4 regions of the Neorhizobium sp. PAMB6716 genome follow, and region 2 is predicted to be linked to each of the others. Evidence: predicted binding sites of a transcription regulator. Region 2 holds the regulator's gene; each other region holds the start of a gene.
What was found. The regulator PhoB, encoded in region 2, activates phosphate uptake and scavenging genes when phosphate is short. The targets are predictions, from matches to a motif close to TGTCATNNANCTGTCAT.

Region 1: a site for PhoB is predicted at 5,928-5,944, ahead of phnF (phosphonate metabolism transcriptional regulator PhnF). Genes of this name have one in related genera too.
Region 3: a site for PhoB is predicted at 5,562-5,578, ahead of AC4CWH_RS09970 (esterase-like activity of phytase family protein). Genes of this name have one in related genera too.
Region 4: a site for PhoB is predicted at 3,598-3,614, ahead of AC4CWH_RS07520 (acid phosphatase). Genes of this name have one in related genera too.

The regions. Positions count from the first base shown of each region.
Region 1 is NZ_JBZAYW010000002.1:346,145-353,837, forward strand. It holds gene AC4CWH_RS20160 (alpha-D-ribose 1-methylphosphonate 5-triphosphate diphosphatase) at 1-564, opposite strand, end outside; gene AC4CWH_RS20165 (phosphonate C-P lyase system protein PhnL) at 551-1,258, opposite strand; gene AC4CWH_RS20170 (ATP-binding cassette domain-containing protein) at 1,266-2,072, opposite strand; gene AC4CWH_RS20175 (alpha-D-ribose 1-methylphosphonate 5-phosphate C-P-lyase PhnJ) at 2,090-3,004, opposite strand; gene AC4CWH_RS20180 (carbon-phosphorus lyase complex subunit PhnI) at 3,001-4,083, opposite strand; gene phnH (phosphonate C-P lyase system protein PhnH) at 4,083-4,655, opposite strand; gene phnG (phosphonate C-P lyase system protein PhnG) at 4,655-5,116, opposite strand; gene phnF (phosphonate metabolism transcriptional regulator PhnF) at 5,138-5,881, opposite strand; gene AC4CWH_RS20200 (heavy metal translocating P-type ATPase) at 6,361-7,693, shown strand, end outside.
Region 2 is NZ_CM177835.1:2,899,744-2,907,436, forward strand. It holds gene AC4CWH_RS14115 (aspartate aminotransferase family protein) at 1-473, opposite strand, end outside; gene AC4CWH_RS14120 (GcrA family cell cycle regulator) at 901-1,452, shown strand; gene phoB (phosphate regulon transcriptional regulator PhoB) at 1,612-2,295, opposite strand; gene phoU (phosphate signaling complex protein PhoU) at 2,322-3,032, opposite strand; gene pstB (phosphate ABC transporter ATP-binding protein PstB) at 3,086-3,901, opposite strand; gene pstA (phosphate ABC transporter permease PstA) at 3,915-5,237, opposite strand; gene pstC (phosphate ABC transporter permease subunit PstC) at 5,234-6,718, opposite strand; gene AC4CWH_RS14150 (substrate-binding domain-containing protein) at 6,904-7,693, opposite strand, start outside.
Region 3 is NZ_CM177835.1:2,034,847-2,042,539, reverse strand. It holds gene AC4CWH_RS09985 (RNA degradosome polyphosphate kinase) at 1-1,350, shown strand, start outside; gene ppx (exopolyphosphatase) at 1,357-2,877, shown strand; gene AC4CWH_RS09975 (adenylate/guanylate cyclase domain-containing protein) at 2,890-3,936, opposite strand; gene AC4CWH_RS09970 (esterase-like activity of phytase family protein) at 4,120-5,478, opposite strand; gene rnd (ribonuclease D) at 5,644-6,810, opposite strand; gene AC4CWH_RS09960 (MBL fold metallo-hydrolase) at 6,924-7,693, opposite strand, start outside.
Region 4 is NZ_CM177835.1:1,562,431-1,570,123, forward strand. It holds gene AC4CWH_RS07510 (PilZ domain-containing protein) at 29-634, opposite strand; gene AC4CWH_RS07515 (PAS domain-containing protein) at 729-1,328, opposite strand; gene AC4CWH_RS07520 (acid phosphatase) at 1,516-3,447, opposite strand; gene AC4CWH_RS07525 (rhomboid family intramembrane serine protease) at 3,871-4,584, shown strand; gene AC4CWH_RS07530 (CBS domain-containing protein) at 4,716-5,150, shown strand; gene AC4CWH_RS07535 (patatin-like phospholipase family protein) at 5,182-6,138, opposite strand; gene hisI (phosphoribosyl-AMP cyclohydrolase) at 6,250-6,708, opposite strand; gene folE (GTP cyclohydrolase I FolE) at 6,737-7,345, opposite strand; gene AC4CWH_RS07550 (iron-sulfur cluster assembly scaffold protein) at 7,673-7,693, shown strand, end outside.

The sequences.
Region 1 (7,693 bases), on a different replicon from region 2:
CAGACCCCGCTCGCGGACCATCTTTTCGACATGCCGTTCTATGTCGCGGTACTGGCCCTGTCCGGGTGTGTGGTCGGTCAGCGAGATCAGGTCCACCGCACCTTCGGCAATGAGTGCCTCGATAACGCTCAAGGCCTTCGGAAAGGTGATCTCGAAGCGGGCGTGAACCCGGTGATCGACAAGCAGTTGCGGCCCCATCGATTTCAGCGCGCGGATGATGGCGCTGGTGTGCTCGTAGCTGCGCAGATGGCCGTAGGTGGAGGAGGGGCTGAAGGAAACGGCCGCATAGGCGGTCGTGATGCCGGCCACCGCCAGCCGCCGATCGAGGTCGCGCAGGCCCAGTTCCAGGGGCATCGGCACATTCGGCCGCGGCTCCACCTCGCGCTCCACCATGTCACCATGCATGTCAACGAAGCCGGGAAGAAGCAGAAGGCCATCGCCGAAGAGTTCGGCGCCGACCACCGGCGTATCGGCAATCTCCGCTATTTTGCCGGCCTCGACCCGGATGGAGCCGCGCTCGATGACGCGGTCTGCCAGTACGACGCGAAAATCAGATATCCACATGGCCGTCTATCTCCTCGGCTTTCAGTTCAATGTCGCGGTCGACGAGGCCTGCCACGTCGCCGGGATGATGGAAGACGCCGATCATGGCAACACCTAGTGCCTTCAGATCGGCAAGCCGGCGCACCAGCGCGGCGCGGGCATTGACGTCGAGCGAGGCTGTCGGCTCGTCGAGCAGCAGCAGGCGTTGCGGCAGGATCAGCGCACGGGCCAGGTTCACCTTCTGTTGTTCGCCACCGGAAAAGGTGGTGGGGTAGGCGCGCCAGAGATCACGTTTGACGCCGAATGCTTCGAGCCAGCGGCGCGCTTCGTTCAGCGCCTCTGCCGGTGCAATGCCTGCCTGACGGAGCGGTTCGGCAACGATGTCTTCAGCTGCGACGCGCGGGCGAGCGATGAGGAACTGCGTGACGAAACCGATCTCGCGGCGTCTGAGCAGGGCGATATCGACATCGGCTGCGCAGGCGAGATCGATCCGCCCCTCTGCCGTGTGATACCAGACATGGCCGGAGCGCGGCAGATAGCTGCGATAGAGCGTGCGCAGCAGCGTCGATTTGCCCACACCATTCGCCCCCTTGAGGAGCAGGAACTCGCCGGCGTGAAGCGTGAAACCGATGCCGGAAAAGGCGTGCAGGCGCTGGTCCAGATGATGCATGTGAAAGGTCTTGGCGAGACCTTCGACTTCGAGAACGGGCTGCATCACCACCTCACAGTTTCGCGTGGACAAGTTGCTGGGTATATTCGTGCTGCGGGTCCTGGAAGACCTGGTCGACCAGCCCTTCCTCCACAACACGGCCGCGCCGCATGACCATAACCCGGTCCGCCATCGTTCGTATGACGCCAAGGTCATGGCTGACGATTACCATGGTGATCGCCCGGTCACGCTGCAGCCGTTTCAGGGTATCGAGCACCAGTGCCTGGACGCTGACGTCGAGACCGGTCGTCGGCTCATCCAGCAACAGAAGCGCGGGCTCGAGCGCGATGGCCTTGGCAAGCTGCACGCGCTGCTGCATGCCGCCCGAAAGCTCCATCGGCCGCGCATCCATGCGGGAAAGAGGGAATTCGGAAGCGTCGAGGGCCTCGCGCGCCCGTCCGCGCAGGGCCTCGAAACTGCGCTCGCCGGCAATCAGCAGCCGTTCCGCCACATTGCCGGAACTGGTATAGGTCATCAGCAGGCCGAGATGCGGGTTCTGATAGACGATCCCGATCCGGCGGGCGCAGAGCATGCGGCGCTCGAAGCGGTCAAGGTGAAAGAGATTGCCGCTCAGGCCCGGAAGGTCGAGCCTGTAGTCTCCGCTGTCGGGCGTATCCTCCAGGTTCATCATCCGCAGTAGCGTGGATTTTCCCGAGCCGCTCTCGCCCACGATACCCAGCACCTCGCCCGGATAGACCTTGGCCGACACATCCTGAAGGGCGACGACGTCGCCGTAGCGTTTGCCGATATCGGTCATCGAGAGCAGCGGCGGCGTGGTCATCAGCTGCGGCGGCAATTGCTGCAGGGAAGCAGCGGTCATGTGCGTGTCCTGAAGCGTCATGGGGTGAGCTTTCCATTCGTGTACCAGGTGTCGCCTGTCGCAACCGTCTCGCCCTCGGCGCGGCGGATCGCCTTGACGCCGAACTGGCTGTCCGACAGTTCGTGCGCCGACGTCCCGTCGTCCTTCGGGATCTCGTTCATGAAGTAGCCTTTCACACCGGAGCGGTCGCAGGTGAGGCTTGCGTGGTCCTCCACCTTGTAAGGCACGTCGGAGAAGACCAGCGGTTCCACGCGGGTAAACGGTGGCACGGCAAACAGCCGCTTCTCACGACCGGCGGAGAGGAAGGTGAGGTGCCGCGCCATGTGGAGCTTTGGTACGTCCCAGCGGGGGATCGGTGATGGTGTCATCACATGCCGACCATTGACCAGCGCCGGATAGGCGGCGCCCTGCATGATGCGGCCGGAGCGCACGATCTGCTCGTAGAGGGTCAGCCACAGCCGGCTGTAATCGGCATCTGCATGCATTTCGCGTGCCGTCGACATGTTGGGCTCCACCGGGCGCAACGGTTCCGGGTTTGGAACCTGCAGCACCAGGATCTGGTCGTCCCGCAGTTTTTCCTCGGGAATACGGTGACGGCTCTGTAGAATGGAGGCTTCCAGCGTATCCATCGTCTCGGAGGCGCCAGAGACGCGGGCGATGAAACGGCGGATCGAGGCGGCATTGACGCCGTCATCGGCGCCCTGATCAATGACCTTGATCGACGACGACGGCTTGATCAGTGTCAGCGTTACCTGCAATCCGCCGGTTCCCCAGCCTCGGGCGATGGGTACTTCGCGGCTGGCATAGGGCATTTGGCAGCCGGGAACCGCAATCGCCTTCAGCATCTTGCGACGCATTTCGCGTTTGGCGGACGCGTCGAGGAAGCCGTAGCTGAAGGCTTCCCATGGCCTGGTGAGGTTTGAAAGACTCATGCCGGCTCCTCCTGGCGCTGGATGGTTGAGGATGTGGCAGGCGCAGCCGTCCCGGCCTTGGCGTCGCGCAGCGCATCCAGCGAGGACTGGAAGGTGACGTAATGCGGCAGCTTGAAGTGGATGCAGAAGCCCGAGGCCTCTACCGGCTCTGTGTGGTAGAGGAAGAACTCCTCGTTGACCGGCGAGTTTTTTGGCGCGGCCGGCGCGTTAAGATCCAGCGTTGCGCCGGCAATAACCTTGACCTCGTTCCAACCGAGCGTCGCGCAGAAGCCGAGTTCGAGCTTGCCCGACTTCCCCTTGTTGGTGACCTCAGCTTGGGAAACTTTCACGCGCCCGGCAGAGAACACCGTGCCGCGCGGGTGGCGTACCCTTAGCTCTGCCTCGGCGAGGCGCAGTTCATTGACGGTCGGATGGGCATTGCCGTAACCGCGCATGGCCGAATAACCGAGCGCCAACACCCCGCCGGTATCGGCCCTTGCCAGGCTCTGCAGCGTATGCGCCCGCTTTGCGGGGAAAAGCAGCGGTTGCCGGGTCAGGTCCGGAATGTCTTCCGGGGCTACGGGCGTGGCGGAAACATCGGCAACCAATCCGACGGCCTTCTGCCAGGCCGCAAGAGACGGCTGATGGGCCGGCGCGGGACTGGCGGCGGGTTCCACCGGAGTTGGAACAAACGGCTGCCCCTCCAACACGCTGGTTGCCAGCAGGCGGTGGGAATAATCAAGCGTCGGACCTAGGATCTGACCACCCGGAATGTCCTTGAAGGCGGCAGAGATCCGCCGCACGGTAAACAGGCTCTCCTGCGTGACCGGCTCTGCGATCGCAAGCCGCGGCTGGGTGGTGCGCCAGGCGCGCAGCAAAAGAACCGTCTCGTACAGATCGCCGCCGGACTGTGCCAGCGCAAGCGCTGCCAGATCCGGCTCATAGAGCGAGGCTTCGCCCATCACCCGGTCGATCAGCCAGGGCAGCGCCTGGCGGATGGCCGCCACACGCTGTGCATCGATGTCGCCGAGACCGGCACGATAAAGCCTCTCGGACTGTTCTATGGCGCGCTCACCGCCACGGGTCGCCACATAGGCCATCACAGCACCTCAATCGTTGCGGATCGCGGCAGGCCGAGCACTCTGTCGCCGTCGATCAAGAAGAGTTCGAAGCCAATCGGATATTCGCAGCGGGCACTCCGGATCGTCCAGACTTCGTCCGGGATGCCGCCGATCCAGATCTCCACGGCGCCTTCGATGCCGGGGCCTGACAGCCGGAGACCCCGACCGCTTCCGATATCGGCTGGAGCGAAAACGGTTGCCCCTTCATCCGGATAGAGATGCGAACCGGTCGGCACGTCGCGCAGTGCAGCGAGACCGTCTGGCGTATCGAGCGCAAGGAAGGCGTGATCTGCCTCAGCCGCGGGCGTGAGATAGGCGCCGGTTGCGGCAATCCTTTCGGAGAGACTGTCATCACAGGCGAAGACCCGGCATTCCCGATCGACAAGGGTTTCTGCAAGCGCGTAAGGATCGCTACCCGGCAACGACCGGATCTCGCCAGGCCGCGCGAGCGCCCACATCAGGGCTTCATAGGTGGCGTTTGCGCGTGCCTCGGACAGATTTCGAACTGGCACGAAAAGATCAGGGTGCGTTTTGGGACTTTGGATCGTCATCAGAACGTCTCCATCTCGACGCGTGTCGCTTCAACTGCACGCAGACGCTGTTCGTCGGCCGTCAAAATGCGCGTAGCTTGCGCCTCGACGAAGTGCGCGAGACGCTCTTTGTCCGCTCCCGCCATCGCTGCGGCGTCGATCACGGCCATAGCCATGGCGCGCTCAAGATCGCGGCCGATGACCATGCCATAGCCTTCGGTCTCCCCGCCTTTGACCCGGATATGGGCTTCCGCGACAAGCACCTCACCGAGATGAAAATCGGTGCCGGCAACGGTGTCGCGCATGGGGAGCATGACAAGCCCGGTGCGGCTTTGAACCACTTCGATCTCGCCAAGCAGGGGAAGCACGTCCTCGGCGAAGGTCTTCAGCGCGCCGTCATCGGCACGCGCCAGAGTGTCGAGAAGATGGGCATGGCAAGGCATTCCAGTGTTGGCGACGCCGGTCATTTCATCAATCATCATTATTCCTTTCGCGGACCGAACCTAGTCGCGGGAGGACGGGGAGGGGTCTGGGTCGTCGAGGGTATCAAAACTGAACTGCACGCGGTCTCCGGCCCAGACTGCTTCCGAGTAACCGATCGCTCGGCCGTCGGCGGTTACGTCCGTCTTAGTCAGCACAATAACGGGATGATCGACATGCTGGCTGAGCAGTCTTGCCTCATCGGGTTCCGGCCGCCTTGTGAAGATGGTCGTGCGCTTGCGGAAATAGTCGGTAATCCCGTGATCGCGATAGATTTCAGTTACGGAGGTGCCCGCAGCGCGTCGGGCGCCGAGGTCGGCGAAAAGTGCCGCTTCGTGAAAGGCCATTCCCAGACTGATCGGCACTCCGTCCGCAAAGCCGCGGCGCATGATGCGGTGAACGAGCGTATCCTCGGCAAGACCAAGCGCCTGAGCCACCCTTGCCGGTGCCGGTATGATCTCGGCCGAAAGATGTTCGCCTGCGGGCGCAATACCCTGTTCCAGAAGGTTCTGGCGAAAGCGGGTGCGCCGGCTGATGTTATAGATGATGAGCGGCGCCGCTTCAACGAAGGTCCCACGTCCCTGCTCGACCCGGAGCTTGCCCTCCACCGCGAGAGAGGCAACAGCCCGCCGCACCGAATGCCGGCCAACACCAAATGCCACGCAGAGCTCCGGTTCTGTCGGCAGGCGCGCGCCAGGAGCAAGCTTGCCCGAGGTGATGTCGCCGGCCAAGCGGTCTCGAATGATCTGCCAACTGTCTCTTTGCATGCACGTCGTCCGATTCATTCGAATGAATCGTGTGTAGCGCATGCGTATGACGTGGCGATGACGCTATCGGGTTGAGAGCGTTCTGATCCAGCCTAAGTCGCTTCCAATTGGTTGTCTGGGGCGAAGGGAATCGCTTCAGGTTAATTTTCCGTCTGGGCTATGAGCTTTTGGAGGTATTCGTCATTCGGGTTGGCCTTTTTGCGCCTGACCTTGAGGCTGTGCTTGTCGTTCGGGTTTCGGACAAGGGCCATGGCTATGTGTTTGATGAGAGCCATGTTCTGCGGCCCTACCCCGGTTCGCAGGCGAGTTCAAATAGCTGGTTGGTCGCCTTGATATGACTGTTGCGGCGGCCGCTACGAAAACTTCAGCCGCGAAGACGACGTCAGGATCAAGATCAAATGGATCGGAGGAAAGGAGCGGTAAGGTGCAATTGCAGGCCTAGATGAAGTCACGCCGCCCTTGGGGCACAAGGAAAAGCAATGACGCTTCATATCGGAGAAATCCTCCATCGCCAGCAGTCCCGGATATTGATCGGAATTGCCGCAATGGGGTTGTTGGTCGGTGGCTTGCTGTACTGGTTTGCCCAGCCAGTGGAGGCTGGCTGGGTCTGGTCCGCAGCGACCGCACCTGTCCTGCTGGGATTGTTCGCCCAGATCGTCATCTCTCTGCGAAAGGGTGATATCGGGCTTGATATCGTGGCTGCGCTTTCGATGTCCGCAGCCTTGGCGTTTGGTGAACCCCTGGCGGCGAATGTCGTGGCAATGATGTATGCGGGCGGGCAGCTTCTCGAGGATTTTGCGCAGGGTCGGGCAAAGAGGGAGATGACGGCGCTGATGGGCCGCGTCGCGCAAACCGCCATGCGGTTTGCTGGTGACGCGCTGGAACAGGTGCCGATCGCTGATATCAAACCGGGAGACCGGCTTCTCATTCGCCAGGGTGATGTCCTGCCGGTCGATGGTCGCGTGGCAAGCGATGTTGCCGTACTCGATCTGTCGGCTCTCACGGGCGAATCTCTTCCGCAGACCATTCTGAAAGGCAGCGAAGCGCTGAGCGGTTCAGCCTCTGCCGGCGCTGCGTTCGAGCTTGTTGCAATCCGCCCGGCTGCCGAGAGCACGTATGCGGGCATCGTGCGACTGGTCGAGGCAGCTCAATCCGGCAAGGCGCCAATGGTGCGCATGGCAGACCGCTACGCGATCGGTTTTCTGGCGCTGACGGTCGCGATCGCTGCAATCACCTGGTTTCTCACGCAGGACACGATCCGCGTACTCTCCGTGCTTGTTGTCGCGACACCCTGTCCGCTTATCCTCGCCGTTCCGGTTGCGCTCATCTCGGGAATGTCGCGCACGGCCCGTATGGGGGTTCTGGTCAAGGGTGGTGGTGTGCTGGAGGCGCTGTCGCGGGTGCGGACCGTGATCCTCGATAAGACCGGAACAGTCACGCACGGGCAGGCGGTCATCACCGAGATCAGGACGCGCGCTGGCTTTGCAGAGGCGGATGTCCTCAAAGCCGCAGCCAGTCTCGATCAGGCATCGGGCCATGTCGTTGCAACGGCCCTGATCAAGGCCGCACAGGCAGGTGGGCTGATTCTGTCCGTCCCGGTTGCGGTGGTGGAAACACCCGGAACTGGTATCGAGGGACTTGTGGATGGTCGCCAGATCCTTGTTGGCGGGAATGGTTTCGTTGCGGGTAAGAGCGGCAATATTCGGGCGGATGATCTGCTGCAGGATATGGATCCTGCTGCGATGACCGTGGCGGTTGGCATCGATGGCAAGGTGGCAGGCATCATCGTGCTGCAGGATCAGGTCCGTGCCG
Region 2 (7,693 bases):
TCGAAACCGGGCGCCTTGGGCCCAAAACCTTCCATGTATTTTTCCTGGCCGCCGGCAGCGATCGTCGCAATCGTGCGGCCATGGAAGGCGCCTTCGAAGGTGATGATGTGGAATTTTTCCGGGTGGCCCTTGGAATAATGGTAACGACGCGCCGTCTTGATAGCGCATTCCAGCGCTTCCGCACCGGAATTGGTGAAGAACACCTTGTCGGCAAAGGTCGCCTCGGTCAGGCGGCGGGCAAGCCGTTCCTGCTCGGGAATTTCATAGAGATTGGACAGGTGCCAGACCTTGTCGGCCTGGTCCTTCAGCGCCGCGACCAGATGCGGATTGGAATGGCCGCAGGAGGTCACGGCAACGCCTGCGCCGAAATCGAGATATCGCTCGCCCGTTTCCGTCACGAGCCAGACGCCCTCGCCGCGCACGAAACGCAGCGGAGCCCGTGCAAAGGTGTCGAAAAGTGCGGCTTCAGCCATGGCGACATCACTCCTTGGGCAACGATAATCCCTTGTGGCGGCACGGCCGCCGGAATTCAAACCAGAAACTAAAAATGCCGCCTTAAGCGGCGGCTGGCGCACTATCGGCATTTCAGGATCAACTGTCAACAAATCGCTTGAATTTCAGGGGATTTCCGCTGCGTGAGGCTGGCTTGCGCGAAGCTTTTGCGCTGTGACAAAAAAGACTCGCCTTAAAAGCAAGTTGGGGAAAACCCTGAAATCGATTCGCCGCGATTCCGCCGACTCTTGTCAGCGAGTCCCGGGGTCGATAGGTTAAAGATCAATTACTAGACTGCATGCGGCGGAACTAGTCACCAAGCACATATATATGGTATGTCCGGCAGGAAATCTTCCCGCCGGCAGGTGAGCGATTCTGTCCGCACAGCCCCTACGGCGGAGAGATGGCATGAACTGGACGGACGAGCGCGTCGAGAGACTAAAGCGGCTTTGGGCCGAAGGCCTGAGCGCAAGCCAGATCGCAACACAGCTGGGCGGCGTCAGCCGCAACGCCGTGATCGGCAAGGTACACCGTCTCAACCTGCCAGGCCGCGTCAAGGCCGGCGGCACGCAGGCAACGGCGCGCACCGCGCCCAAGCGCACCACCTCTGCTCCGCGCGCGCCGAACTTTGCGGCCCGCACCACGACCAATCCTGCCCGTACCACGCCCCATGCGGTTGGTGTTGCCGTGGTAGCGCCGGAAGTCGAGGCCGTACAGCCGACGGAATTCCGCGCCCCGAGCAATGTCGTGGTGCCGATGTCGCGTAAGCTTTCGCTGACGGACCTGACGGAACGCACCTGCAAGTGGCCGATGGGCGATCCCCTGAAGGACGACTTCCACTTCTGTGGTTCGGATTCTGCCGATACCTCGCCCTACTGCAAATATCACGCTCGCCTCGCCTACCAGCCGGTCAACGAGCGCCGCAAAGCTGCCAACATCTCGGCTGCCGCCCGCGCCTGAAATCGTCTTCGAGCGCTTGCCGCTCAGCAATCTGAAAACGGGCCTCGCGCCCGTTTTTTTGTGCCTGGAGACACTTTGAAAAAAGCCGACAGAAAGAACGCCCGAAGCACAAGCCGCCGGGCGTCAAAACCGTGTCTCATCAGAAGTGACGAACGCGCGTTAAGCTTCCATCGAATATCCGGCGCCGCGCACGGTGCGGATCACATCCTGCATGTTGGAAAAGTTGAGTGCCTTGCGCAGGCGCCCGACATGCACGTCGACGGTGCGTTCATCCACGTAGATATCATGGCCCCAGACGCCATCGAGCAGTTGCGAGCGCGAATAGACGCGGCCCGGCGAGGCCATCAGAAATTCCAGGAGGCGGAATTCCGTTGGCCCAAGCCGCACTTCACGGCTTTTGCGGTGAACGCGGTGTGTCTCGCGGTCCAGCTCGATATCGCCGCAGCGCAGAACGCTGGAGAGAACCTCCGGGCGGGCACGCCGCAGCATGGCCTTCACCCGTGCCATCAGTTCCGGCGTCGAGAACGGCTTGACGACGTAATCGTCGGCACCGGTGGCAAGGCCGCGCACCCTCTCGCTTTCCTCACCGCGTGCCGTCAGCATGATGATCGGCAGCCGTTCGGTTTCTGGACGCATGCGTAAGCGCCGGCAAAGCTCGATGCCCGATACGCCCGGCAGCATCCAGTCGAGGATCAACAGATCCGGCAACCGCTCCTGGAGGCGGATTTCCGCCTCGTCTCCGCGCAGGATCGTCTCGACCTCGTAGCCTTCGGCCTCGAGATTATAGCGCAGGAGGACGCTGAGAGCTTCCTCGTCCTCCACAACCGCAATTTTGGGCAGCATGGTTCAGGCACTCCGTCAGTATGGCCTTACTCGGCCACAGCACCAAGCGTGTTGGACGTATCGTCCTTGGGGCGCTCGCCTTCAGGCTGGGCACCTGTTGCGATGTAATAGATGGTCTCGGCGATGTTGGTGGCATGGTCACCGATGCGCTCGATGTTCTTGGCGCAGAACAGAAGATGCGTGCAGCTGGTGATGTTGCGCGGATCTTCCATCATGTAGGTCAACAGCTCGCGAAACAGCGAGGTGTACATCGCGTCGATTTCCTCGTCGCGCTGGCGGATGGCTTCGGCCTTCTGCACGGAACGGCTGGAAAACACGTCCAGCACTTCCTTCAGCTGCACCAGCGCAAGCTCCGACAGGTGTTCCAGGCCACGGGCAAGCTTGCGCGGCACGCCGGTGCCCTGCACGGCGATGACGCGCTTGGCGGTGTTCTTGCCAAGGTCGCCGACGCGCTCCAGATCGGCAGCGATCCTGAGCGTGCCGATGATTTCGCGCAGGTCCGCAGCCATCGGCTGGCGCTTGGCGATGGTGATGATCGCCTTTTCCTGGATCTCGCGCTCGGCGTGATCGAGGATCACGTCGTCGGAGATGACCTTCTGGGCAAGCGCGCCATCGGAATTGACCAGGGCGCGCACGGCATCGCCGCACATCTGCTCGGCAAGGCCGCCCATTTCGGAAATCCGGCGGTTCAGATATTTCAGGTCTTCGTCATAGGCCGAAAGGATGTGCGAAGGCATATTTGGCGTCCTCGGATAGGGGTGTCAGCGCAAGGGCATGGGTGTAACGGCAATCAGCCGAAGCGGCCCATGATGTAGTCCTGCGTACGCTGATCATCCGGGTTGGTGAACATCTTGTCCGTATCGTTCTCCTCGACCAGCTGGCCGAGATGGAACATGGCGGTGCGCTGCGACACGCGGGCCGCCTGCTGCATCGAGTGGGTGACGATGACGATGGTGTAATTGCTGCGAAGTTCGTGGATCAGCTCTTCCACCTTGGCCGTTGCGATCGGATCGAGCGCCGAGCAGGGCTCGTCCATCAGGATGACCTCAGGCGAAACGGCAATGGCGCGGGCAATGCAGAGGCGCTGCTGCTGGCCACCGGAGAGGCCGGTGCCGGATTCCTGCAGGCGGTCCTTTGCCTCGTTCCAAAGGCCCGCACGCTGCAGGCTTGCCTCGACGATCTGGTCCATATCCGCCTTGTTGCGGGCAAGACCGTGGATGCGCGGGCCGTAGGCGATGTTTTCGTAGATCGACTTCGGGAATGGGTTCGGCTTCTGGAACACCATGCCGACGCGGGCGCGCAGTTCCACCACGTCGATCGACGGATCGTAGATATCGTCGGCATCGAGCGTGATACGCCCGGTGACGCGGCAGCTTTCGATCGTATCGTTCATGCGGTTGAGGCAACGCAGGAAGGTGGACTTGCCGCAGCCCGAAGGGCCGATCAACGCCGTCACCGTGTTCTCGCGGACATTGAGATTTACGTCGAAGAGGGCCCGCTTCTCGCCGTAATAGACAGAAACGTCCTTGCCCACCATCTTGTAGGAAACGTCATTCATTTTCTGATCCAGAGCCTTTTCAACTGCTGCTTCCGACATCATGTTCATGGTCCGGGTCCTTCTACCAACGCCGTTCGAAGCGACGACGCAAGAGGATTGCGCCAACATTCATTGCGATCAGGAACAGGAGCAGGATGATGATTGCTCCCGAGGTGCGCTCCACGAAGGCGCGTTCCGCCTCGTTAGCCCACATGTAGATCTGCACCGGCAAGGCCGTCGACGGATCGAGCGGCGTGGTCGGGTAGTTGGCGACGAAGGCGACCATGCCGATCAAAAGAAGCGGCGCGGTTTCACCGAGCGCGTGTGCCAGACCGATGATGGTGCCCGTCAGGATGCCCGGCATCGCAAGCGGCAGAACGTGGTGGAAGATCGTCTGCATCTTGGAGGCGCCAAGCCCGAGCGCTGCTGCCCGAATGGACGGCGGCACAGCCTTCAGCGCCGCACGCGTGGCGATGATGATCGTCGGCAGTGTCATCAGGGTCAGCACCAGGCCGCCGATCAGCGAGGCCGAACGCGGCAGGCCCATGAAGTTGATGAACACCGCAAGACCGAGAAGGCCGTAAACAATCGAGGGAACGGCCGCCAGATTGTTGATGTTGACTTCGATGAGGTCCGTGAAGCGGTTCTTCGGCGCAAACTCTTCAAGATAGATGGACGCGGCAACGCCGATGGGCAGCGCCAGTACCAGCACGATCAGCATCATGTAGAACGAGCCGATCAGGGCGACACCAACACCGGCTGCTTCCGGACGGCTGGAGGCGCCGTTCACAAAGATGCCCGTGTTGAAATGCTTGGCAAGCGTGCCGGCCTCGGCCATCTGCTTCATCCAGCCAACCTGCTGGTCGGAGATCTTGCGGTTGCTCTCGGTCACGTCGAGATCGATCTGCCCCTTGAAGGCGGAGTCGAGATCGCCGGCTGCCAGAAGACGCACACTCTGCGTCGTCCCGATAATCGAGGGATTGGCAACCACGAGGTCACGCAGCTGGGCACGCACGCTGTCTGACAGCATCTGGCCCACTTCGCGCATCTTGGTGCGGTCGTTTTCGGCAACACCAAGCACTTTGGCGAGCGCATTGCGGGCCAGCACCGGATAGTTCGCCGTGAGGAGTTTCTGCGGATTGGTTGCCCGCTCATTGTTGGGATCGATCACCTGCTCGGAAAACTCGATCGGCACCGTGATCATCGTCTGCTGGAAAGCTGTATAGCCCTTGGAGACGACCGAGGTCAGCAGCATGAACAGGAAGATGAGGCCGAAGAGAATGGCGGCGATACCATAGGCGCGGAAACGACGTTCGGCGGCGTAACGACGCTTGATGCCGATGTCGCGGCGCACGCGGGGGCGTGCGGCGGCCGGAGTGGCCGAAGGCGTGACAACCTGGCTCATTCGTACTGCTCCCGGTATTTGCGCACGATGTAGAGCGCGTAGATGTTCAGGCAAAGCGTGATGGCAAACAGCGTGATACCCAGCGCAAAGGCAACCAGCGTCTGCGGCGAGGTGAATTCCAGATCGCCCGTCAACTGGTTGACGATCTTCACCGTCACCGTTGTCATCGGCTCGAAGGGATTGAGCTGCATGCGGGCGGCAACACCGGCGGCAAGCACCACGATCATGGTTTCGCCGATGGCGCGCGAGGCGGTCATCAGGATGGCGCCAACGATGCCCGGAAGGGCGGCCGGCAGGATGACGCGCTTGACCGTTTCGGATCGTGTGGCACCAAGACCGAGCGAACCATCGCGCATGGCACGCGGCACGGCGGTGATGATGTCATCCGACAGCGAGGACACATACGGGATCAGCATGATGCCCATGACGAAGCCGGCGGTCAGCACGCTCTGCGCCTGGATAAAGCTGGTATAGTTTCCGGTGGTCAGGCCTGCGATCTGCGCGGAGATATCGCGCAGGAAAGGTCCAACCGTCGTCAGCGCGAAAAAGCCGTAGACGATGGTGGGAATACCGGCGAGGACTTCGAGAAGCGGCTTCACGATGGCGCGCAGGCGCGGCGAGGCATATTCAGCCATGTAGATGGCCGAGAACAGGCCGACCGGCACGGCAAACAGCATGGCCACAAAGCCGATATAAAGCGTGCCGAGCAAGAGCGGAATGAGGCCGAACTGGCCTTCCGAGCCACCGGAACCGGCCGCTGCAAAACGCGGATCCCACACCGTTCCGAAGAAGAATTCCCAGGCCGGCACGGCATGGAAGAACTGCGTCGCTTCGGTGAGCATCGAGGCCACGATGCCGACAGTGGTGAGGATGGCAATGGAGGAGGCAACGATAAGGCTGCCCAAAATGACATGTTCGACGCGGTTACGCGCCCGGAAGCGTGGCTTGATCATCCGATAGGACACGAACCCGCCGATGAGCGCGATGATCGTGACGATGAAGGCGGTTGCCCAGCCATTCAGTGCGCGCAGACGGTTCAGGTCGACTGCGGCCTTGACCATATAAGGTTGCGGCTCGCCGGCGATGGCCACGCCGCGGCTGCCCATCAGCGCGCGAAGTTCATCCGGATTGCGCTCAGCCTGCGCCGTTTCTTCGGCAGACAGCGCATTCAGACCGCGCGCGATGCCCTCGATCATGCCGAAGTTGAGGCTCTGCGTCGCAGCCGATTCCGCCAGCGCATCCGCCGGAAAATCGTTGCGCACGACGTTATTGATGACCGCTGGCGAGACAATAAGCCAGATGGCAAGCACGAGGAGAGCCGGAAGGCCCGCCCAGACGGCGACGAACGAGCCGTAATAGCCCGGTCTTGAATGCATGTTCGACGACCGGCCACCGGAGAGTGCAAGCGCACGCCGCGTGCCGGCAATATAGCCCAGAATGGCTATCACCGCCGTCGTCAGAAGGAGCATTGATGTACTCATTAAATCCCCCAGCCACCGCCTGTTCGGCAGCATGTGCCATGCGCCGTTCGCCTTCATTCATTGAAGCAGACTAAATTTTGGTAAAAACAGGTGTTAGCAAACAGTCAGGTTTTCATCCGGCCAATGCCGGACGGCGCCATCAGGCAATTGCCGGCGGAAGGATCTTCCGCCGGCAAGCTTGGCAATTACATGGTCTTGCCAGCAGCAAAGGCCTTGCGAACAGCTTCGCGCTCTGCGTCCGGCGCAGCAACCAGGCCGTATTCGGCCAGCGGCGAGTCAGGGCCGACCATGGCGTCGGAGATGAAGAACTCGACGTATTCCTTAAGGCCCGGGATAACGCCCAGGTGTGCCTTCTTGACGTAGAAGAACAGCGGACGCGAGACCGGATACTTGCCGGAAGAGATGGTTTCCGTCGACGGAACAACGTCCTTGACGGTTGCAACCTTCAGCTTGTCCATGTTGTTTTCGTAGAAGGCCAGGCCAAACACGCCAAGGCCGGTCTTGTTGGCCGAGATGCGAGCGAGCGTTTCGGTGTAGTCGCCGTCGATGTCAACAGCAGCACCGTCCTTGCGGATGGCGACGCACTTGGCAGCAGCCTGCTTGGCATCGGTGATGGCAGCCTTGATGACTTCAGCAGCGCCGGATTCCTTGCAGCCTTCCGTCATGATCTTCTCTTCGAAGACTTCGCGGGTGCCGTGCTTGGAGCCGGGAATATAGGCAGCGATCGGGCCCTTCGGCAGCGTTGCGTTAACGTCCGACCAGTTCTTGTAGGGGTTGGCAACGAGCTTGCCATCGACGACGACTTCAGCGGCCAGCGCCTTGTAGAGGTCCTTCGGCTCGATCTTCATGTCGCCATTGCTGGAAGCGGCGGCAAAAACGATGCCGTCGTAACCGATGCGAACTTCCTGAACGTCAGTCACGCCAGCAGCCTTGCAGGCTTCCAGTTCGGACTTGTTGATCGGGCGCGAGGCATTG
Region 3 (7,693 bases), 860 kb from region 2:
ACCGATTCGGAAATGCCGGCATCGCTGCGCCAGTTCGTGGTGCAGGAACTCGGCGTGCCGGACAATCGCGTCGCCGTCCTGCCGGGGCTTCTTGCCCTCAACACGCTGTCTGAAATCACCAAGGCGCCGCGCGACGACCTGCGCTTTGAGCCCTACAATGCGCGATTTCCCGAACGTGTGCGCGAACACGCCGGAGATTGCCTCGCCGCCATCCGCGAAAAGGACATGGTGGTCCATCATCCGTACGAAAGTTTCGACGTGGTGGTGCAGTTCCTGATCCAGGCCGCTCGCGACCCGGATGTGCTCGCCATCAAGCAGACGCTCTACCGCACCTCCAACGACAGCCCGATCGTGCGTGCGCTGATCGATGCCGCCGAAATGGGCAAGTCGGTGACGGCGCTGGTGGAGCTGAAGGCGCGCTTCGACGAAGAGGCCAATATCCGCTGGGCACGCGATCTGGAGCGTGCCGGCGTGCAGGTGGTGTTCGGCTTTATCGAGCTGAAGACCCATGCCAAGATGTCGATGGTCGTGCGCCGCGAAGACGGCAAGCTGCGCACCTATTGCCACCTCGGCACCGGCAATTACCACCCGGTCACCGCCAAGATCTATACCGACCTGTCCTTCTTCACCTGCAATCCGAAGATTGCCCATGACATGTCGAACATCTTCAACTTCATCACCGGTTACGGCGAGCCGGCCGAAAGCATGAAACTTGCCGTTTCGCCTTATACGCTGCGCCCGCGCATCCTTCGCCACATCGAGGAAGAGATCGTGCATGCGCAGGAGGGCCGTCCGGCGCAGATCTGGATGAAGATGAACTCGCTCGTCGATCCGGAAATCATCGATGCGCTCTACCGGGCAAGCCGCGCCGGCGTTGATGTGGATCTCGTCATCCGCGGCATCTGCTGCCTTCGCCCGCAGGTGCCCGGCCTGTCCGACAATATCCGGGTCAAATCCATCGTCGGGCGTTTCCTCGAGCACAGCCGTATCTTCTGCTTCGGCAATGGTCAGGGCCTGCCGTCGGAAAACGCGCTCGTCTATATCGGCTCGGCCGACATGATGCCGCGCAATCTCGATCGGCGCGTCGAAACGCTGGTGCCGCTGATCAACCCGACTGTGCATGAGCAGGTGCTGTCGCAGATCATGCTGGGCAACCTGATTGACAACCAGCAGAGCTACGAGATATTGGCCGATGGAACGTCGCGCCGTATGGAAGTCCGAAAGGGCGAGGAACCTTTCAACGCGCAACACTATTTTATGACCAATCCCAGCCTTTCGGGGCGTGGGGAAGCCCTGAAGTCAAGTGCGCCGAAGCTCATTGCCGGCGTCATGTCCGGACGCAAGAAATAGTGATGCATGGTACGATCTGAAGCTCAGGGGCGTCTCCCCGGAAGCGCTCCTGTTTCCGTTGTCGACATCGGCTCCAACTCGGTCCGTCTGGTCGTTTACGAAGACCTGTCGCGCGCGCCTGCCGTTCTGTTCAACGAAAAGGTTCTGTGCGGTCTCGGCAAGGGGCTCGGCTCCAACGGGCGCATGGACGAGGAGGCGGTGGCGCGCGCGCTGCATGCCCTCCATCGGTTTCGTGCGCTGTCGGATCAGGCGCGGGCCACGCGGATCTTCGTGCTGGCAACCGCTGCTGCCCGCGAGGCAAGCAATGGCGCGGCCTTCATCGCCGAGGCGCAATCCATTCTCGGCCAGCCCGTGCAGGTTCTCTCCGGTGAGGAAGAGGCTTATTATTCGGCGCTCGGCGTCATCAGCGGCTTCAACGGCGTTGATGGTATTGCCGGTGATCTCGGCGGCGGCTCGCTCGAACTCATTGACGTCAAGGGCCGCGAATGCGGCAAGGGCATCACGCTTCCGCTCGGCGGGCTTCGCCTGTCGGAAACATCCGGCGGCTCGCTCACCAAGGCGCGCACGCTGGCGCGCGCCCAGCTGAAGGATGCAAAGCTTCTTTCGCGCGGCGAGGGGCGCATCTTTTATGCCGTCGGCGGCACGTGGCGCAACATCGCCAAGCTGCACATGGAAATGACGCAGTATCCGCTGCACATGATGCAGGGTTATGAGCTGCCGCTGGCCGACATGCAGAATTTCCTCGAACTGGTGCTGACCGCCAGGGACAGCAAGGACGGTGCCTGGCAGTCGGTGTCCAAGAACCGCCGGGCGCTTCTGCCCTTCGGCGCGATTGCCATGCAGGAAGTGCTGTCCGCCATGAAGCCGTCCCGCGTGGTGTTTTCCGCGCAAGGCGTGCGCGAAGGTTATCTCTACGCGCAGCTGCCGGATGACGAACAGCAGCTGGACCCGCTGCTGGTGGCGGCAGACCAGCTGGCGATCCTGCGTGCCCGCTCACCCGAACATGCCCGCGAGCTTGCCGACTGGACCGGCCGCATGGTCGCCCATTTCGGCATCGAGGAAACCGAGGAAGAAACCCGCTATCGCCAGGCGGCCTGCCTTCTCGCCGATATCAGCTGGCGCGCACATCCCGATTACCGGGGCCTGCAGGCGCTGAACCTGATTGCCCATTCCTCGCTTGCCGGCATCACGCATCCCGGTCGGGCCTATCTGGCGCTCGCCAATTATTACCGTTTCGAAGGCCTGCACGACGACGGCGCCACCGGCCCGCTGTCGCAGATTTCCACGCCGCGCCTGCTCAGCCTTGCAAAACTGCTCGGCGGCCTGCTGCGCGTCGTTTATCTCTTCTCGGCCTCGATGCCCGGCATCGTCGACCATCTGTCGTTCCGCCGGTCCAGCAATCCGGATCTCGATCTGGAATTTGTCGTGCCGCACGAGCATGCCGATTTTGCCGGCGAGCGGCTGGATGGCCGGTTGCAGCAACTCTCGAAGCTGACCGGCAAGCGGCTGGCCTTCGTCTTCGAATAGACGCCGGTTCGGTCAGGAGGCGCGGGGCAGGTCCGCGCCTGTTGCGCCAGCTGTCATCCGCCGCAAGGCCAGAACGCCGACCGGCTCGTCGCGGCCCTTGACCATATGTTCCCCTTGCGGCTCTGCCACCACATCCGGCGGCAAGACCAGCCGCTGAAGAAGATCAGCCGACACCAGATGCGGTTGCTTCAGCGTCTTGCAGAGGCTCTCGATGCGGGAGGTCGTGTTCACGACATCGCCGAAATAGGTGATCTTGTGGTGGAAGACGCCAATCTCTGCCGTCACGACAGAGCCACCATGCAGCGCTGCCGACAGTTGCGGAACAAGGCCGTACTTCTCCACCCACCAGTCGCGGTCACGGTCGATCTCGTCGAGCATGTCGTAGAGGCACCGCACGCAGCGTGCCTCTTCCACACCCTCCTTCATCGCCCAGGTGACGATGGCGCAGTCGCCGACATAATCGTCAATCTCGCCCTGGTGGTGCCGGACATGCTGGGCAAGGGCTGCAAACACCGCGCCGAGGAAGGCTTGCGCCTTGAGGTCGCCGAACTGGCGGGCATAGGCGCTCGAGCCCACGACGTCGAGAAACAGGAACACCCGCTCCTCCTCGACCGGGTGCCGGTAACGGCCGGTCAGCAGGCTCAGAAACACACGGCGCCCCAGCAATTGGCGGATGCGCAGGACGGTAATGCCGAAGAAGAACATGACCAGAGTGTAAAGAAACGCCGGCGGGCGAATGAGAAGCACATCCTTCCAGCCGGCGTCGAGCAGCCCAAGTGTCTTCATCAATGCGCCGGTCAAGGCAAAGCCGCTGCCGGACAGGATGAAAAAGAGGCCAAGGCTGGAGAGGATGTAAGCGGGAGTGGCCAGTCGCCGCACACGTTCCAGCAGTCGCGGCATCAGCAGCCCGCTTTCGAAGGCAATGAGCGGAAGGCTGCAGGCCAGTGCATAGATGGAGCCGATATAGAGCGGGCCCCGCGCTTCAAACAGCAGGATGTAGATCACGCCCGTACAGGCGATGATGGCGATCAGCAGTGTCCAACGCAGGACCCGAAACAACGGCCTCCCGTGCACGCTTGTTTTGACAGGTTCGCGCATGAGCCTCCCGTGGCACGGTCTCCCTCGGGCGGGATCCCACTGTGAGGTCGACGCCGGTCACGCCACGATAAGGGACCGGCCGGTTCGCGCAAGTGCAGAAATGGGCGCCGGCAGGCAGCGCCCATTGTCAGTCTTTCCAGAGGCTTACTTGGCCGTCAGAAACGTGCCGACGTCGAGCAGCACGAATTCGTTGTCGTCGGCTTTGTCCAGCGCGCGGCCGGCCGAGAAGGGCAGGTTGTTGTCATTGCCGACGATGATGTGGGTGGCATCCACCACATCGACATTCTCGATCGTCACGAAGGGCATGGTGTAGACGCCGTTCTCGCTGCCCTGCATGGCCTTCTTGTCGGGATCGGCGATGTTCATGAGGTCGATATAACCGATCTTGCGGGCGGCCTTGCCGACGTTTTCATCCGACATCTCGATCTTGTAGATACGCTTGTGCTTGGCCGGTGCATCAAAGCAGGTCGGCTCCGGCTTCTTCGGGTCGGCGCAGGCCTTGGACGGGGAGCCGGCGCCATTGTCACGTTCGATGACGAGGGCCGTGGTGGCATCCACCATGTTGAAATCGCCGATGGCAACGCCGCCTTCACTCAGCGGATAAAGCCAGCTGCGGCCGGTCCAGGCCTTGGAGGCGGCATCCAGCTCGATGATGCGCAGTGCCGTCTGGCCGTCGGTCTTTTCCACCGAACCGTCTTCCAGGAACAGCGGACCTTCCAGCAGGCCGTAAAGCTTGGCGCCATCCTTCGACATCGCAAACCCTTCAAAGCCGCCGGAGCGCTTCAGGTTGAACACCGGCATTTTTGCCGCAGGGTTGGCCGGCAGGCTCACCAGTGCATTGTCGGGCGAGGTCACCGGCTTGCCATCAACCACGGTTGCAATGACATCGGTCAGACGGCCCTCGATGTCGAATTTCAGCACGTAGGGGCCGAATTCTTCGCCGACAAAAAAGCCATCTGCCACCGGCTGGATCGATTCGACGTCGAAATCGGCGCCGGTGAGATAACGCTTGTCAGCGCCTTCCATGGCAATGGGGAAGGGGGCCTTCTTGTCCGGGTCTGAGAGGAACACGGTGCCGAGACGTTCCACCTTGCCGGCGGCCCAGTCGATCTTGATGTGATGCAGCATCAGCATGGTGTCGCTCGAATTGTTTTTCGAGCCGAAACCGTTGTCCGAGAGTGTCCAGAACGTACCGTCGGCCATCGTCTTGATGCCGGAAAAACCCTGCAGGGGCTGGCCATCGAAGGGCAGCGAAAGACCGGTGAGGCGCACGCCGTCCTTGCCGGGAATGCTGGCGAGTTTTTCGGTGCGCTTGCGGTCGGCGGTGGTGAACTTACCGGAGGTCTTGAGCGTTGCCGGAGCATCGGCGGGTGCTGCAATCATCGTGTTGGCCGGCAGCACGGCCTGCGAGACGAGCTTGGCCGGAAAGGCCTTTTCTTCGGCGTGGGACTGTACCGCCAAAACGGCAACCAGTGCGACGGAGGCAAGGAGAGTTCGGATCATGGAACACCTGTGCATGAGAGAAGAGAACAATCTCCTCCTACGTGCAGCAGATGACGCCACCATCACGCCTGATTGAAATTCCGATGAAATTTCAATGACAGAACCGCTTGCCTGGCCAACTGGGTCATGCGGGCAGTTTGCCGGCCCTGAACAGGCCGGGCGGGATCAGGCTGGCACCGATCCGGCAGCCATGTCCACGGTCTCGACCTTCTTGTCGATGAAGCGCAGGGCGACCTCGCCGGAAATGAGTTTCAGGGCCGGTTCCCCGAACAGTTCGCGCCGCCAGCCGGAAAGGGCCGGCACCTCGGCCTTTTCGCCTTCGGTGGCGATCTTGTCGAGATCGTCGCTGTTGGCGATGACTTTTGCCGCCACGCCATGTTTTTCAGAGATCAGGCGCAGCAGCACCTTCAAAAGCTCGACAGCGGACTGCGCGCCTTCCGGCGTATGCGAATGTTTTGGCGCCTGTGGCATGTCGGTTTTCGGAAGCGCAAGGGCGGTGTTGACGGCATCGAGGATCGCCGTGCCCGACGACGAACGTTCCCAGCCCTTGGGAATGGTGCGCAGGCGCCCGAGAGCCTCGCTGTCCCGAGGCTGCTGCTGGGCGATTTCGAAGATTGCGTCGTCCTTCAGCACGCGCGAGCGCGGCACGTTGCGGCTGCGCGCCTCGCGTTCGCGCCAGGCCGTGACATATTTCAGCACCGCCAGTTCCTGCGGCTTGCGCAGGCGCGATTTCAGCCGAAGCCAGGCATCGTCGGGATGCATGTCATAGGTCTCGGTCGATTCGAGAACCGCCATTTCCTCGGCAACCCAGGTGGTGCGGCCTTCGCTTTCGAGCTTTGCCTTGAGGCTGAGATAGATGTCGCGCAGATGGGTGACGTCGGCCAGCGCATAATCCAGCTGCTTGTCCGACAGCGGCCGGCGGCTCCAGTCGGTAAAACGCGATGATTTGTCGATCTGGACGTTCTTGGTGCGCTGGACGAGCTGGTCGTAGGAAATCGAATCGCCAAAACCGCAGACCATGGCGGCGACCTGCGTATCGAAGATCGGATGCGGGATCAGCTTGCCGAGGTGATAGACGATTTCCAGATCCTGGCGCGCCGCATGGAACACCTTGACAACAGATGTATCGGCCATCAGCTCGAAGAAGGGCGTCAGATCGATGTCCTTGGCCATCGGATCGACGATGACTTCGAGATCCGGGCTTGCCATCTGGATGAGGCAGAGAATCGGCCAGAAGGTGGTTTCGCGCAAAAACTCCGTATCGACGGTGACGAATTCGGATTGGGCGAGCTTGCGGCAGGCATCTTGAAGAGCGGCAGTTGTTTCAATCATCAGCTTCGGTCGTCAGGCACAGAGGAAAGATCGTTTAACCTTCCTTTCCCTTTCACCTGCCGATGTCAACAGAGACGGAAGTCTTGCGCACCATCATTGCAAAGTCGCAGCAATTATTCCGCGGTAACCGGGGCATCCTCATCCGACCGGCCGGTACGCAGCGCCTCGATATTGTCGCGGTGAACGATCTCGTAGGGCGCGAAATAGTCGATCCAACCCTCTGCGATTTCCGGCGCCACAAATTCTTCAAGTCGCATCGTGTCGATCTGAGAATCGGCGATCCGTTCCAGCAGCCGCTTGAGATAGGCGCGGTTGGCGTCGATCAACGCGGGCCCGTATCCGCCGTCTGCAATGCGTTCCTCGCTGCCGTGATTGGGCAGGATGCGCCTGATCGGCAGTTTTGAGAGGCGGTCGAGTTCCTCGATATGGCGGGCAATGCCCAAAGGTTCGGAGATATAGGTGATCGTGTCTTCCAGCGTATCGCCGGCCAGCAGCAACTGTTCGTCGGCAAGCCACAGCACGGTGCCATCGGCGCTATGAATATCGAACTGCAGGAGATGCACCGACCGCCCGCCGAGCCGAAGCTCCAGCCTGTCGTCAAAGATGCGGTTCGGCATCACCACCGGATGGATCGGCGGGTCCTTGGCGGCGAGCGCCTGTTCGTTATCGGTTATGGCCTGCAGCGTCAGCCGGTTGGCGATGATGTCGCAATCGGCAAAAACGGCGTTTCCGGCAATGTGGTCGGTGTGCCAGTGGCTGAGGATCACCGTGAGGCGGGAGACGCCGCGCCCTTCGAGATGGCTGCGGATAGCACGGGCGTGTTCGAGCGACATATGCGTATCGTAGACGAGCGCCTCGTTGCCCGAAACGAGCGCGTAGCTGG
Region 4 (7,693 bases), 1.3 Mb from region 2:
GAGGCAGTCGTTTTCCGGTTGCTGATTTTTAAAGAAACGTCCGCAGGCTTTCGCGTGTCTGGACGCTGGAAAATTCGACCGCCACGCCTTCCGCGAAGTGACGCACCACGCGGCCGCGCAAATGGTTGAGTAGAACGGGCGTACCGATCGGCGGGCGCATGTCGATATCGACGGCGGCACCTGACAGTGACAGGTCGACAAGGCGGCAGGCATGGCGGCTGCCGTCTTCCAGGGTCAGTTCGGCATGGGTGATGCGCGGCGTCAGGCGGTCATGACGGCGGTCTTCGGGCAGGCCGAGTTCGTGGCGGTTGGCAAGCCAGGTCAGTTGCGCTGCAAGTTTTTCGCGCTTGCGGTCCGTTGCCACCACCGACATGACGAAACCGTCATTGGTGAGTTCCAGGACCTTGCCCTCGATGCGGCCGAGATGATCGATATAGGCGATGATCCGTTCGCCCGGAAGCGGCGCACCGACGCAGGTGAGCACGACATCGCCCGGCGACATCTCGGTGATCATGCACGGATATTCGTCATGGCTTGCAAGCATCAGGCGCCCGGGCATGTTGACCAAGACACGCTGAAAACTGCGCACCGGCATCGGGCGGGTATGGGCTGGAGCGTTCCGGAACGTGAACATCACCGTCCTTCACATGTTCGTCTGTCGCAAGTCCATCATCGATACAGCCCGGGCGGTTAATATATGGTTCCAGGGATGACGCTATCACCTTGCGTCAGGGCTGGGGAATCGGCACCGGTCGGATCGACCGCAGCCGGTCGAAAATCCGATTTTCGCTGCGCACCGGTGGCGCAATTGCCGGCAAAACATCGGCAGGGGCGGTCATATCGATCATCTGCCAATGATCGACACCGAAGGCGCCAAGCGCAAGCGGCCGAAGCGCCGGTATCTGCCCGAGCGGCAAAAGGCTTGCAAGCAACCGGTCGGCGCGCCCCTGCGGAGAACGCAGCGGCAGCAACAGCGCCTCAAAGGCCGGATAAGACGAAGCCCCGGCGATCGAAAGATCCATCACAACCGGGCGTTCCGTCCGCAGCGCAAGGCTTGCGGCGCGGTTTGCGACGGCGCGGGAATGGGCATCCCAGATCACCTCGAACGGATTTGCCCGCAACTCTCTGTCGAACAGGTCGCAGATACGCGTTCCCGCCAGCCGGAACTTGAGGCTGCCGCCTTCCTGGTCGAGGATGAAAAGATCGGAAAGACGATGGCGCAAGGCTGCGGGATTGATCTGCGTGCGTGTCGGAACAGCCTCGCCGAGACGTAAGCTGTCCCAATAGCTGAAGATTTCCTTGCTGCGCTCGTTTCGCATTGGCACCATCTGTTTCGTTCCGAAGCGGTTCGTGACGCATTTCCGCCACAAATATGAAAGGAGCGAAAATCGTGCCAAGAGACCGGCACAGCACCGGCGGAGACGGTGACGGATGAGACAATAAGGCGGACACATGAGAAAAGCGGCCCGCAGGGTGCGAGCCGCCGAAGGTGTCGGAAGGGGCGCGCGCCTCCAGTCAGCCCTTGATGCGCAGCGAAAGGCCGGCCTTGCCGTAGACGGGTACGGTCTCGTGACCCTCGACCACGATGTCATCAAAGCGGCCCTCGAGAGCGCCGGAACGGATCACGGACAGTTCGTCGCCGGCAGACGGCGTGTAACCGGCAGCCAGCTTAACCCGCAGCACTCCCCCTTCGATTGCGGCATTCTTGCCGATCGTCAGGCCGCCCTCCTTGCCGGACACGGTGACTTCAAGGGTGCCTGCCTTGCGCATCACGAAATTGCCGGACACGGTAAGCTTCGGCCCCGCCACCACCGCCCGGCCGCCGGCGACATAAAGATCGCCCGTGCCGAAGGCGCTTGGTGAAGCCGCAACGAGCGCGCCACCTTCCACGATCACGCCGCCGGAAAAGCTGTTTTGGCCGGAAAGCGTCAGCGCACCGCTTCCCGTCTTCACCAGCCTGCCACCGCCTGCGATATCGTTCTTCCAGCTGTCGGCGGCATTAAAGCCGCCCTTTGCGGCGTCCATGGCAACCGTGACGTCGCCATCGAAGGCACCGAAGCCGTCGGCTGCGGCAAACAGGTTAAGGCGCCCCCAGCCTTCCGCATCGCTCATGATCGGATAACCGCCGCCAAGTGCCGTGCTTTTGAGGACGACACGGCGCTGGGCGGCATCGAGATAGGGAAGGCGGGTTTCGAGCAGCACTTCAGCGCCTTTCGGAACAACCGCTGCGGCATCACCGGCGCCAATCCTCGGCAGGCCGTAGGTGAAGCGGGGTGCAACGAAGGCTGCATTTTCGGCGCGGTCGGCAAACCGGTCCGTGCCGGCCGAGGCGGAATGCGCAAGCGCCATCAGGCCGGAAAAATCTGCAGCACCGGTTTCGCTGGCCAGAAAAGCCTGGGTCTGCTGATAGGCTTGCGACTTCAACACGGCATAATCGGACCGGTTGAGATTATAGGCGACGACGGCTGTTGCCTGCATGCGCCCGCCGATCACATCGGAAGGCTGGTGCATGCCGGCGCGGATGCGGTTTTCGCCCATGCGCACGGCGCGTGTCACCATCTCCTGATAGCGCTCAGGCACCAGATAGGCCATGACAAGCGCATCGCGCCAGGCTTCGGCCGTATGGCCGCTCGGAAAGCCGCCATCGCCGGCGGGTTTGGTGCTCTTGGCCGGCTCCAGCTCCGGCACAACGCGCACATCCTCGCTCCAGCGGTAGGGGCGGGCATATTTGTAATAACGTTTGGCGGGTTCGGTGGAGCCATCCTTGCTGCCGGCCTCCACCAGATCGACCGCCTTGCCCATAGTGGCATTGCCGTCCTTGCTGCCGACGCCGCGATTGTTGCCCTTGTCGTCATATTTGACGCTTGTCGCATCCGCGGGCATGGCGGTGATGGTCGTCGTCTGCTGAACGCCTTTGCGCCAGGCATCCGCGAGCGGCCCAAGCCCGTCGGTGATGCTGACGCTCTTGCCGCGACGGTCATCGAGATAGGCTTCGAGATCGGTTTCGGGCGTATGGGCAGCCGTCGTCCGGATCACGTAACCGATATTGGCGGCATGAACGTCCGGCTGCTTTATCGTGCCATCGGTTGCGCTGCGCGGCAGCCCGTCCCAGTCGGATTTGGCAATGGCGGGGCAACCGTCCTTCGCCGGCGCATCCTGATCGGCATCGACGAAGGGTGTGCGGGGTGTCCAGAGATCAAGGAAGCCGGACAATAGCCGCACGCCGGCATTGGTTTCCAGCGTCGAAAGGCAGGCATCGCCGCGCTGATTGCTGGCACCGTTATCGACATAGGCCGCAACGCCTTCTGCCGGATTGGCGCTGTCGGCATGACCAACTCCTGCTGGTGCCGGCAGCAGCACGATCGGATCGGCAAACGCCGGGGCAAGGGCTGTGGATAGGAGAAGGGAAAGGGTAAGGCCGGCAAGGGACGGAACGCGGCAGTTCATGATGGGGCCTTTCTGAGGAGGACGGCAGACAGGATGCACGCATGCGTGGTTTACCGGTCGCCTGGCGGACGGGTCGGGCATTAAGGTGTCGGCAATATCCCGGCGGTCGGGCACGGGGCATTCCCGGAAGCCCGCCTTTAGATCATGCGTGCGACAGTTTTCTTACAATCGGAGCATGACTTAGATTTTGCGCGAACTGTGCATGGCCTGTTCAGGAAGCAGCGTTGAAGCGGAGGGTCTTGTTACCTTTCCCAAATGCCGTGGCGTGCTTATATGACTGTCATCAAAACCGGGAAGGACGCGCAGATGGACGATTCGCCGAACACACCAGGGTCAGGCGATCAGCCACCGCATAACGCAGGCCGTCCGCCGGCTTCTGTCCCGAATACTGGGCCGGATGTGGGGCCGGCAGTGGGGCAAGGCATGGAGCGGCCGCGCGCGCCGGCCCAACCGATCTTCAATCTGCCGACACCGCTCGTTGTGACCCTTGCGGTGCTGGTCGTACTCTATCTGGTCGATACCTATCTGCTCAGCGACCAGTGGCGCGAGCTGATGTTGTTTGAGATGGCCTTCACGCCGCTGCGTTATGTCTATCCGCTGACCGATCAGGGGCTGGAATGGCTGTGGACGCCGGTCACCTACTCCTTGATGCATGGCAGCCTGGAACACCTGATCTTCAACTGCCTGTGGCTGACCGCCTTTGGAGCGCCCGTGGTGCGCCGCATCGGGCTCTGGCGTTATCTTGCCTTCTGGATTTGTTCGGCAGCCGCTGCCGCCTTTTTCCACGCGGGCCTCAACTGGGGGCAGGAGACGCTGCTGATCGGTGCGTCGGGTGTCGTCTCAGCCCTGATGGGCGCTGCGTGCCGTTTCGCCTTTCCCAAACATGGCGGTGGCATGCGCCGCGATTCGGCCAATTTCCTGCCGCGCCAGGGCATTGTGTCGGCGCTGAGGAACCGCACGGTTCTGGTTTTTACCGTGGTCTGGTTTCTGGGCAACGTGCTGGTGGCTCTGGGCATGCCGCTGGTCGGCTCGGATGCCGGCGCCATTGCCTGGGATGCGCATATCGGCGGTTTTCTGTTCGGCTACCTGCTGTTTGGCCTGTTCGATCCTTTGGTCGGTGAAAAAGAGATTGCTTAACAAATGCCGTCTGCAGGCAGTTGACTGTTGCAAAGCCTTTGAAGCGGGCGCACCATTCCTATCCGGGTGCGCCAAAAGCAGTGGGGAGTTTAGCCGACGGCGCATCCAGACATAGTCAATAGGAGGAATTGATGCCTGTCTCCGTCAAGAACATTCTGGATGCCAAGGGCCGTGACGTGATGTCCGTCAGCCGGGAAAAAACAGTGGCCGAAGTGGCTGCCATTCTGGCTGAAAACAAAATCGGCGCGGTCGTGGTGACCAGCCTTGAAGGCCGCATTGCCGGCATATTTACCGAGCGCGATCTGGTGCGCGTGGTGGCAGCCGATGGGGCGGATGGCCTGCAAAAGCCTGTTTCTTCAGGCATGACCGCCAATGTCATTCGCTGTCGCGAAGACACCAGCCTCAACGAATTGATGGAAACCATGAGCACCGGCCGCTTCCGTCATATTCCCGTGGAGGAGGGCGGCAAGCTCGTCGGCATCATCTCGATCGGGGACGTGGTAAAAGCCCGCATCCGCGAGGTGGAGGCCGAAACCGAGCATATGATGGCCTATATCGCCGGCTGATTCTGTTGCGGCGGGCGGCCGGAAATGGCCGTCAGCTGGCAAACACATCCTGCATGCGCTTCAACTCGCCGATGCGCGCCTTGGTTTCCTTGTAGCCGCGGTCGATTGCTTCGCCGGCGCGGTGGAATTCAGACAGGCCGATGTCGCTGAGGCGCGGATGCAGCGCCAGATCCGGCGGATCGCCGGCAAGGCGTGCCCGCGAAATGCGCTCCTGGATAATATTGAAGGCCTGCACCATGACGCTCGTCATGCCGATCCGGGCCTCACGCACCTTCGTGTGTTGTCCTTCGACCACCGGCAACACGCTGGCATTGTGCTTGACCACCGCCGAGCGGCCAAAGATGTCATAGTTGAGGTTGACGGCTACCACGAGCGGCTGCTCGTAGGCGCGGCAGACGGAGGTCGGCACCGGATTGACCAGGGCGCCATCGACCAGCGTGCGGTTGTTGCATTTGACCGGCTCGAAAATGCCGGGCAGGGCATAAGATGCCCGCATGCCTGTGATCAGCGAGCCGCTGGTGATCCACACTTCGTGGCCGGTGTTAAGTTCGGTACAGACTGCGACGAAGGGCCGGTCAAGGTTCTCGATGGCAATGTCCTCGAGATCCTCTTGCATGCGTTTGGTCAGCCGCAGGCCGCCGAACAGCCCACCGCCGCCAATGGTGAGATCGAGAAGACCGGCAATGCGGCGCACGGTGAGCGAACGGGCAAAGGTTTCGAGTGCATCGAGCTTGCCAGCCAGATAACAGCCGCCGACAAGCGCGCCGATGGACGTGCCGGCAACCATGCCGATTTCGATGTTTTCTTCTTCCAGTGCGCGCAACACACCGATATGGGCCCAGCCGCGCGCAGCCCCGCCCCCCAGCGCCAGCGCAAGCTTTGCCTTGCGCACCGGTTTTTCGGGGGCAGGCAAAGCCGAGGGCGTTTTCGCGCTCCCCTCTGCATTTGCTGCCGGCACATCGCCGCGATTCCAACTCCAGTTCAGCATGCCTGCATCCGTCCTTTAGCTGAACATCACCCGGACATCCATCTAACGTCCGTTCTGGTTTAGAATTCGTTGATTGTGTGACCGCGCGCCGATACCGGGATCAAATGCCGTTTACGCGTGCGTGCCGCCATAGACAGCATTTGGATCAAAATGCCGCTGTTCATCGATGACTTCAAGATGCGGCTTGCCATCGACCAGAGACACGGCACGATAAAAACACGAGCGACGACCCGTGTGGCAGCTGGCATCGTGGCCAGCGACCGCGACCTTCAGCCAGACGGCATCCTGATCGCAATCGGCGAGAAGCTCGACGACATTCTGCAGGTTGCCGGAGGTTTCGCCCTTCTTCCAGATTTTTGCCCGCGAGCGGCTGTAATAATGGGCAATACCGGTCTCGATGGTCAGCGCAAGCGCATCACGGTTCATATGGGCGACCATCAGCAGGTGGCCGTCGCGGATGTCGGTCACGATTGCGGTGACAAGGCCCGCCTCATCGAAACGCGGCGTAAACGGTCCGGCATCCTCCAGCGCCGCCTTGTCGAGCGGCGCCTCGTCAAATTCGATCGTCATCAAAAAACTGCCTTCGGACTTTATCCGGTCATTGCCGGATCATGGTGAGGAAACGCGCCTGCTCGGCGGCATTGTTCTGGTAGTCGCCGGTAAAGGTGGTGGTGAGCGTCGAGGAACCCTGCTTCTGGATGCCGCGCATGGACATGCAGAGATGCTCCGCATCGATCATGACAGCAACGCCCCGTGGCTGCAGCACCGATTGGATGGCATGGGCGATCTGCGCGGTCATGGCCTCCTGCGTCTGCAGGCGACGGCCGAACACCTCCACCAGCCGGGCGATCTTGGACAGACCCAGCACACGGCCCTTCGGCAGATAGGCGACATGCGCCTTGCCGATGATCGGCACCATGTGGTGCTCGCAATGGGAATAAAACGAGATATCGCGCACCAGCACGATATCGTCATAACCTGCCACTTCTTCAAACGTCCGGCCAAGCACCTCTTGCGGGTCCTCGCCATAACCGCTGAACAGCTCGAGATAGGATTTTGCAACGCGCTTTGGCGTATCGATAAGGCCTTCGCGGCTCGGATCGTCGCCGGCCCAGCGCAGCAGAAGGCGCACGGCATCCTCGGCTTCCTGCTGGGTCGGGCGATCCTCGCTGTTGCCGGCGGGGAAATTTTTCACGATGGCGTCCATCTTCTCGTCTCCTGATGCGGTTCAAGGCCGCACCTGACCAAAGCCCGTCGGCTGGCTGTCCGGTTTTACATTCGCCGGTGCCGTCAGGCGTTACGGGCTTTCTGCCCCTGCGGATCGGTTTTTACAAGACAAAGCCTACCGCTTTCGCAACCCTTTCAGCCAAAACTTTCCGTCTTGATGCGCCGGGCTTGGATCATCATATATAGTGGCAAGGACTGCACGACCAGCGCCGGCGCAAAGACAATCCGTTCGCGATCCACATGCAGATGGGGCGGCACGGCAAGACCCGGACGCCCCGATGACAAAAAAGCCCGCAAGAGAACAATGATGGACGATATCTACAACAGC